One region of the Massilia haematophila genome, then DNA from elsewhere that is predicted to be linked to it. Evidence: predicted binding sites of a transcription regulator. Region 1 holds the regulator's gene; the other holds the start of a gene.

Evidence for each region. Region 1 encodes sigma-54, which starts transcription at its own class of promoters, with help from an activator protein. Its sites were predicted from a motif close to TGGCANGNAANCTGCTTT; they were not measured.
Region 2: the regulator sigma-54 is predicted to act here: its motif matches at 1,813-1,830, upstream of ACFOPH_RS01865 (PEP-CTERM sorting domain-containing protein).

Annotation. Positions count from the first base shown of each region.
Region 1 covers NZ_JBHRVV010000001.1:4,769,964-4,773,924, reverse strand. Annotated here, with positions in the region: gene ACFOPH_RS21160 (enoyl-CoA hydratase/isomerase family protein) at 1-697, opposite strand, end outside; gene hpf (ribosome hibernation-promoting factor, HPF/YfiA family) at 838-1,191, opposite strand; gene ACFOPH_RS21150 (RNA polymerase factor sigma-54) at 1,257-2,738, opposite strand; gene lptB (LPS export ABC transporter ATP-binding protein) at 2,782-3,540, opposite strand; gene lptA (lipopolysaccharide transport periplasmic protein LptA) at 3,543-3,961, opposite strand, start outside.
Region 2 covers NZ_JBHRVV010000001.1:447,459-451,419, reverse strand. Annotated here, with positions in the region: gene ACFOPH_RS01875 (porin) at 1-738, opposite strand, end outside; gene ACFOPH_RS01870 (PEP-CTERM sorting domain-containing protein) at 1,086-1,700, shown strand; gene ACFOPH_RS01865 (PEP-CTERM sorting domain-containing protein) at 1,873-2,520, shown strand; partial or broken gene ACFOPH_RS01860 (IS3 family transposase) at 2,940-3,853, shown strand; AL1L pseudoknot at 3,218-3,334, shown strand; one part of gene ACFOPH_RS01855 (IS3 family transposase) at 3,915-3,961, shown strand, end outside.

The DNA.
Region 1 (3,961 bases):
CCTGTAGTTGGCTGGGCCCCACTTCACTCGCGAAGCCGGCCGCGAATCCACGGATTGCGTCGACCAGTTGCGCGCCGGGCGTCGACGCGATCAAGGCCGTCAACGCGCCCAGCTGAGCGCCGGGGACGTGCACGTCCGCCAGGCCGACATACAAGGCATCCGCAGCGCCGATGGTCAGGCCGGTGAGACCGAGGTAGTTGCCCAGCTGGCCAGGCGCATGCGACAGGAAATGGCTGCCGCCGACGTCCGGGAACAGGCCGATGTTCACTTCCGGCATGGCCATCTTGGTGCGGTCGGTCACGATGCGCAGTCCGGTGTCCGGGCCGCCCTGGGCGATGCCCATGCCGCCGCCCATCACGACGCCGTCCATGACCGAGATATAAGGCTTCGGATAGAAGTGAATCAGGTGATTCAGGGCGTATTCTTCGGTGAAGAAATCCTCGAGCAGCGCGCTACCGCCCATCGGCGTGGCGTGGCCGGCTTCGTGGAAGAAGCGGATGTCGCCGCCCGCGCACAGGGCTTTTTCGCTGCTGCTGGTGATCACGACCGCGTCGACCCTGCTGTCGTCGCGCCAGGCCAGCAGCACCTCGGTCAGGCGCCGCACCATGTCGAGCGATAACGAGTTCAATGCTTTCGGACGGTCGAGGGTGATCGTGCCGGTGCCGTTGGCAACGCGGGTCAGGACGAAGTCGGTCATGGTCGGTCCGTGGTAGAAAAAACACGCATTCTACCGAAGGACGAGACAACTGGGGTATTGACGGCGCGGCAAGAAATGAACATGCCGGAAATGAAAAGGGCGCCATGGGCGCCCTCGTTCAGACGGTGCTTGCCGGCCTGTCAGGCGACGGCTGCCTCTCCGCCTTCAGGGCGGCGCTTGAGCGCCTCGTGACTATGATTCTGCAGGATGGTTTTGTATTTCATCACCTGCCGATCCAGCCTGTCCATCAACAGGTCGATCGCCGCGTACAGGTCTTGCGCAACGCTTTCCACGTGCACGGTCTTGCCGGACATGCGCACATTAATCTCGGCTTTCTGCCTTTTGTCTTTTTCGGTGAGATTGTCGATCGCGAGGATCACGTGGGAGTCGATCACTTGATCGAAATGGCGGGTAATGCGTTCGAGCTTGTTCTGTACGTATTCACGGATGGCGGGGGTTACGTCGAGGTGGTGACCGCTGATGGTGAGATTCATACACACTCCTTTGAAGATGTGGCGGCTGCCGCGCCGCGCCACAAGGAAGCGCGAGGGTGCCGCCGTTACAAGGATTTGCGGAGACTAACGGGAGGAATTTTCAGTGCTTCACGGTACTTGGCAACCGTGCGGCGTGCGATGACCATTCCTTGTTCACCGAGCATTTCCGCGATCTTGCTATCGGATAATGGGTTCTTGGGGTCTTCTGCTCCTGTCAGTTGCGCGATGAGAGCCCGGATCGCCGTCGAAGACGCTTCGCCCCCCGCTTCGGTGGCGACGTGGCTTCCGAAGAAATACTTCAACTCAAACATGCCGTGCGGGGTCAGCATGAATTTCTGAGTTGTGACACGAGAAATTGTGCTCTCGTGTAGTCCTAGTGTATCAGCTATCTCACGAAGCACAAGGGGCCGCATGGCAACCGCGCCATGGCTGAAAAAGTTCCGCTGACGCTCAACGATTGCCTGCGATACACGCAGGATCGTGTCGAAGCGCTGGCGCATGTTCTTGATCAGCCACTTCGCTTCCTGCAGCTGCGCGCTCATCTGGCTTTCGCCCTTGCCCTGCTTGAGCAGGGCCGCGTACATGTTGTTCACGCGCAGGCGCGGCATCACGTCCTGGTTCAGCATCACGCCCCAGCCGTTCTTCGTTTTCCGGACAATTACGTCCGGAACCACGTAGTCCGAGGTGCTCGAGGCGAAGGCCGCGCCGGGATGCGGATTGCACTGGCGGATCACAGCCTGGGCTTCGCGCAGGTCTTCGTCGTCGCAGTCGAGCGCCTTTTTCAGTTTGTTGAATTCGCGCTGCGCGAACCAGGTGAGATATCCCTCGACGATCTTGAGGGCCATGCGCCGCGTCACCAGCGGCACGCCAGGCATGGCGCGGATCTGCAGCGCCAGGCATTCGGCGGCGCTGCGCGCACCCACGCCCACCGGATCGAGGCTTTGCACCAGCGCCAGCGCGCAGCGCAGCTCGTCCATCTCGACCTCGAGCTCCTCGGGCAGGCGCGCGTGGATCTCATCCAACTGCTCTTCCAGGTAGCCGTTGTCGTCGATGGCGTCGATCACCAGTTCGGCCAGCGCGCGGTCGCGCATGCCCAGTCCCGTCACCCGCACCTGTTCCGACAGGTGCTCGCGCAGCGTGACGCCGGCCGCTTCCAGCTGCGGGCGGCCATCCTCGTCCTCGCCGTTGCCGGCGCCACGTCCGGGTTCGCCCCAGTCGCCATCGCCGCGGTCGGCATCGCGCTCGCCATCGGCGCCCGCGGCGTCGAAACCGTCCACCGCTTCGCCGTTCGCGGCCCCCTCTTCCGCGCCGGGCGCGGCCGGCGCCTCGCCGCTGCCGGGCGCACTGTTGATGGCGCCGTCGGCGAGCAGGCGCACCGAGTGGTCGAGCGGATCGTCGAGCCGTTCGAGCAAGGGATTGTCGGACAGGATCTGTTCGATTTCCTGGTGCAGTTCCAGCGTCGACAACTGCAGCAGGCGGATCGATTGCTGAAGCTGCGGGGTGAGCGCCAGGTGCTGCGAAGTCCGGAGTTGCAGGGATTGTTTCATCGCTTGTTGCTGCCAGGTTGTCGCTTCGTGATTGCTACGATTGCTACATGCGGAAGTGCTCGCCCAGGTAGACGCGGCGCACCGATTCGTCGGCGATGATGTCGTCAGGGCGGCCCGAGGCCAGCACGGCGCCCTGGTTGATGATGTAGGCGCGGTCGCAGATGCCGAGCGTCTCGCGTACGTTGTGGTCGGTGATCAGGACGCCGATGCCGCGCTCCTTCAGGAAGCGCACGATGCGCTGGATCTCGATCACCGCGATCGGGTCGACCCCGGCGAAGGGTTCGTCGAGCAGCACGAAGCGCGGATTGGTGGCCAGCGCGCGCGCGATCTCGACGCGGCGGCGCTCGCCGCCCGACAGCGACAGCGCCGGGTTCTCGCGCAGCTTCTCGATCTGGAGTTCGGCCAGCAGCGAATCGAGGCGCTCGTTGATCGCGTCCTTCGAGAGCGGCTTGCCGTCGTCGTTGCGCTGCAGCTCCAGCACGGCGCGGATGTTGTCCTCGACGGTGAGCTTGCGGAACACCGAAGCTTCCTGCGGCAGGTAGGACAGGCCCAGCACCGCGCGCCGGTGGATCGGCAGGCTGGAGATGTCGGTGCCGTTGATCTCGATCGACCCGGCGTCCGACGGCACCAGGCCGACGATCATGTAGAAGGACGTGGTCTTGCCGGCGCCGTTCGGGCCGAGCAGGCCGACGACTTCGCCGCAGCCCACTTCCAGCGACACGTCGCGCACCACCAGGCGCTTGCCGTAACTTTTCTGCAGCCCCCGGACCACCAGGGTGCTGCTCGTGCTTGCATCTTTCATGTTTACTTTCCTGCGGGTGCTGCCGCTGGCGCCGGTCCGGTGCGGCGCGGCGCGATGATCAGGGTGCCGCGGCCGCCGCCGACCTTGCTTTCGCCGCTCGCGTCGTTGCGCACGGCGGCCACTTCGCGGCGGTTGTCGTAGGAGATGTAGGCGCCGTTCAGTTCATTGGTCAGGCGGCCGTTTTCCAGTTCCTTGACGACGGCTTTCGAGAACAGCTTCACCAGTTCCTGGCGCTCGTCGTACTCGATGCGCTCGGCCTGGCCCTCGACCCACATGTCGCCGGCGCCGTCGCGCTTCTGGCGGAAGGTCGCGACGCGTCCGGGGCCCGAGGTCAGGGTGACGCTCATGTAGCCTTCCGGCGTTTCCTTGACCAGCGCGCGGTCCGACTTCATGGTGAGCGTGCCGCGCGTGAGGACCACGT
Region 2 (3,961 bases), 4.3 Mb from region 1:
CCGGCTCATGCTGTAGGCGGCGTAGGCCGTGCCCCAGCCCAGGCGCAGGTTGGCGGCCACGATCGAATTCTTCGAGTTGGTGTCGTTGCTGGTCTTGCTGTTGAGATTGACGCGCACCGCGTTCTGGTTGCGGTGCGCGGCGCGCACCGTCAGCGGGCCGCTGGACAGGCCGACCGTCATGCCCCAGGCGCGTCCGGCGGGCGAGGTGTCGAGGTCGCGTGCGGCCCAGGAGACACCGCCCTCGAACCCGTTCGGGAAAATCTTGTAGTACTGGACGCCGTTGTCGGTGCGGCGTGGCCCGCCGATCAGGTTCGACGCGCTGCCGGCGGTGCCGCCCTTGAACGGGTCGGCGACGTCGGTCAGCGCCAGGTATTGGAGGTTGTACTGGCGGCCGATCGTGATCGCCCCGAATTCCCCCGACAGCCCGACCCAGGCCTGGTGCTCGAGGCGCTCGTCCTTCTCCTGCTCACGGCCGGCGGCGCGGCCGGTATCGAGCCGCATCTCGGTCTCGAGCCCGAAGATCGCCGAGGTGTTCTGGCCGACGGCTTCGCTGCCATGGATGCCGATGCGCGAGGTCGATGCGATGCCGCTGCCGACCCGTGTCGTGCAACCGTTGACGCAGCCGCCCTCGCCGACCACGCCGGCATCGAGCACACCGTAGGTCGTCACACCGCTTTGCGCACAGGCAGCGGCGGCACTTCCTCCCAGCACAGCAATCGTGACAATCGATTTCAGCATCGGCGTATCCTCTCCACGCCTCTACCTTACCCCCGTTTAAGCGGCTTCATCTGTCGAATAACCCACATACGGCTCACCAAAATTGCTTGTCTTTTTGTAGGCAGACTCTGACGATATTAACCCGATGCAATTTCTGCCTACCCATGTTCTGCTTACCATGCCGGCATAGGTTCCTTACTCGGCGCTCAGTAACTGGCAACGTCGCTTCGGATTTCCTGCGCCGTCGAAAATATTTACAATTTTCACGATTCGCTTCCTGGCGTCAATAAATAACCCAAGCAATTCAATTACTTACATTACTGGCCTACAACTTGCTGTTGGTAAGCCATCAACACAAGGGGCTTACCATGAACATTCGCTCTTACCTGGCCGCTATCGGCCTCTGCCTGCTTCCGCTGTCGAGCCAAGCCGGCGTCATCTACGAATGGCAGGCTTTGAACGATGAGCTTCCCTGGGGAATAACGCTCGAACTCGAATTCGACGATCAAACCGTTGCGAGCGGCGCATTCAACTTCGACTACAGCGATCCCTATGGCTATGACCAGGTGCCGCAGAATGGCCTGCTCAATCTGCGCTATACCTTCCCGGGCGTGGGAGAAGAAATGCTGTACGCAGCGAATCGCGGCGGCTTCTCGACCGGCATGGGGTTCGTCAACATGGCGCTCGCATTCGGGGTCGACGGCTACCTGAGCGGCAGCATCTACCTCAACAACGGCTTCCATCACATCGACATGATGTCGACCGGACAAACGTTCACGATCATCGATGCGAACAGCGACGAGCAAATGGAAGGCGCCGGCTGCACCTGGGAGACCCCATCCTGCGGCGGCGCCAGCGGTCATCTCCGGCGCGTGAGCACGACCGCCGTCCAGACCGCCGATATTCCGGAACCGGGCTCGTTGGCCCTGCTGGGAGCCGGGCTGCTGGCGGCCATGCGCCTGCGTCGGCGCCCTGCCCGGTAAGGCCTGACCCGGGAGGCCTAAGCCGGATTTCATGTCGATAGTTTTTACAACATCGACATACACGGCGCATCAGGCAAGGGCAAGTGGTTGATATTCATCAATTAACTTTTGGTGGCACAGGAGTTGCTCCCATGAGTGAAATCATTTCTCAACCACCTGCTCCATCAACGCCATGATGAAGAAACTCTTCGCGCTCGCCGCTACGGCCCTGTTTTCCCTGAACGCATCCGCTGGATATGTCCAGTACGATTTTCATTACGGACCCGAAAATAGCGGCTTATCCGGCTACTTCATTCAACACGACACCGACCAGTCGATCGCGCTTTTCGACTTCTGGCTGAACGACCCGGTCGACGACTATGGCTACGCTCAACAGTTTTATCCGGTCGGTGGCGAGGGCGAGGTGCTGCTGACCGGCGCCACCACCCATTTCCTGAACGACGGCCCCACCAATTTCACCATCGCTGATTACTTCGGCGCGGACCACTTCACGAACTTCAGCGTCAGCTTTGCACGCAATGCCCAGGGCAGCTTTGCCTACACAGCGCGTTACGACGCCGATCTTTTCGAGCAGCAGCCACCGATGTTCTATTCCGGCACCCTGACCGGCATCGCCACCCGCGGCACCGTCGATCCCCTGCTGGCGCAATACCTGGATTCGATGGATGGCTACGAATATGGCGTGCCGCGTATCGTGCCGCGCTATATCGGCCCGAATGAGGTTCCCGGAGAAGTCCCGGAGCCTGCGAACATCGCCTTGCTGGCCCTGGGCGCTGCCGGGATGCTTGGCGCAACGCGGCGCCGCAGCTTGGGTCGGTAATTCGCATCTTGCGCGCACCGCCTGGGGCGCGCTGCGAAAACAAAAAAGCCCTTGCCGGTGCAAGGGCTCTTCTATCGATTCTGGCGGAAGCGGTGTCAGCCAACTCGAGGTTTCGCATCGTCCACCAAAAGCCACTAGTGTTCCACGCGAACGAAGAAATCCAGTAGCCATGCGGGTTTACGCAGGTTCGATGTTCATGGTCGTCCACAAACCTCCATGCGACGTCCACCAACATCTGGTACTATTTTGATAGTCATTTTGATAGTTGAACATAAAAGAGCAAATGTCCCGTTCTATTCATCGTCTCAAAGCCATCGCGGTCACGCAAACAACTAAGCCTGGACTGTACAGCGATAGTGGCGGGCTCTATGAATCGCCCCGGGTTTTGTAGAGGCTCCATTGTTTGAGAGAATGGAGCTATGAAAAAGCAACCCAAGTATTCCCCTGAAGTCATCGAGCGCGCCGTGCGCATGGTCAGCGAAGCCGGCAGCCAGTACGAGTCGCAGTGGGCCGCAATCACGTCGATCGCTGCCAAGATTGGCTGCACACCGGAGACACTGCGCCGTTGGGTACGCCAGCAGGAGCGTGATACCGGCCAGCGTCCCGGACCCACTACCGCCGAAGATGAGCGCGTCAAGGCGCTCGAGCGAGAAGTGCGCGAGCTACGCAAGGCAAATGAGATCCTGCGCTTGGCGAGTGCGTTTTTCGCCCAGGCGGAGCTCGGCCGCCACTTCAAGCCGTGAGGGCTTTCATCGACCGGTACCGCCATGCCTACGGTGTCGAGCCGATCTGCAAGGTGATGCAGGTCGCGCCGTCGGGCTACTGGCGCCACGCTGCGCAGCAACGCAACCCGTCACTGCGCTGTGCCCGTGTCCAGCGCGACGACGTGCTGAGCGTCGACATCGAGCGTGTCTGGCAGGCGAACCTGCAAGTCTACGGGGCCGACAAGGTTTGGCGCCAACTGCGGCGTGAAGGAACTGACGTGGCCCGCTGCACCGTGGAGCGCCTGATGCGCAAGGCCGGGCTGCGTGGAGTCATGCGAGGGAAGGTCGTGCGTACGACTGTGGCCGATGCGAAGGCGCCATGCCCGCTCGACCGCGTCAACCGCCAGTTCAAGGCGCAGCGACCGAACCAGCTGTGGGTCTCGGACTTCACGTACGTCTCGACTTGGCAGGGTTTTGTCTACGTCGCCTTCGTCATCGACGTCTTCGCCCGGCGAATCGTCGGCTGGCGAGTCAGCAGTTCGATGCGGACCGACTTCGTGCTCGACGCACTGGAACAGGCGCTGTATGCGCGTCAGCCGGAACGAAACGAGCTCGTGCACCATAGCGACATGAATCGCCACGACTAACGTAGACACTCCTGAGCCATAATGTCGGGCACAAGGAGAAGATATGAGCGGTAAGCGGTACACAGAGGAATTCAAGATTGCAGCGGCCAA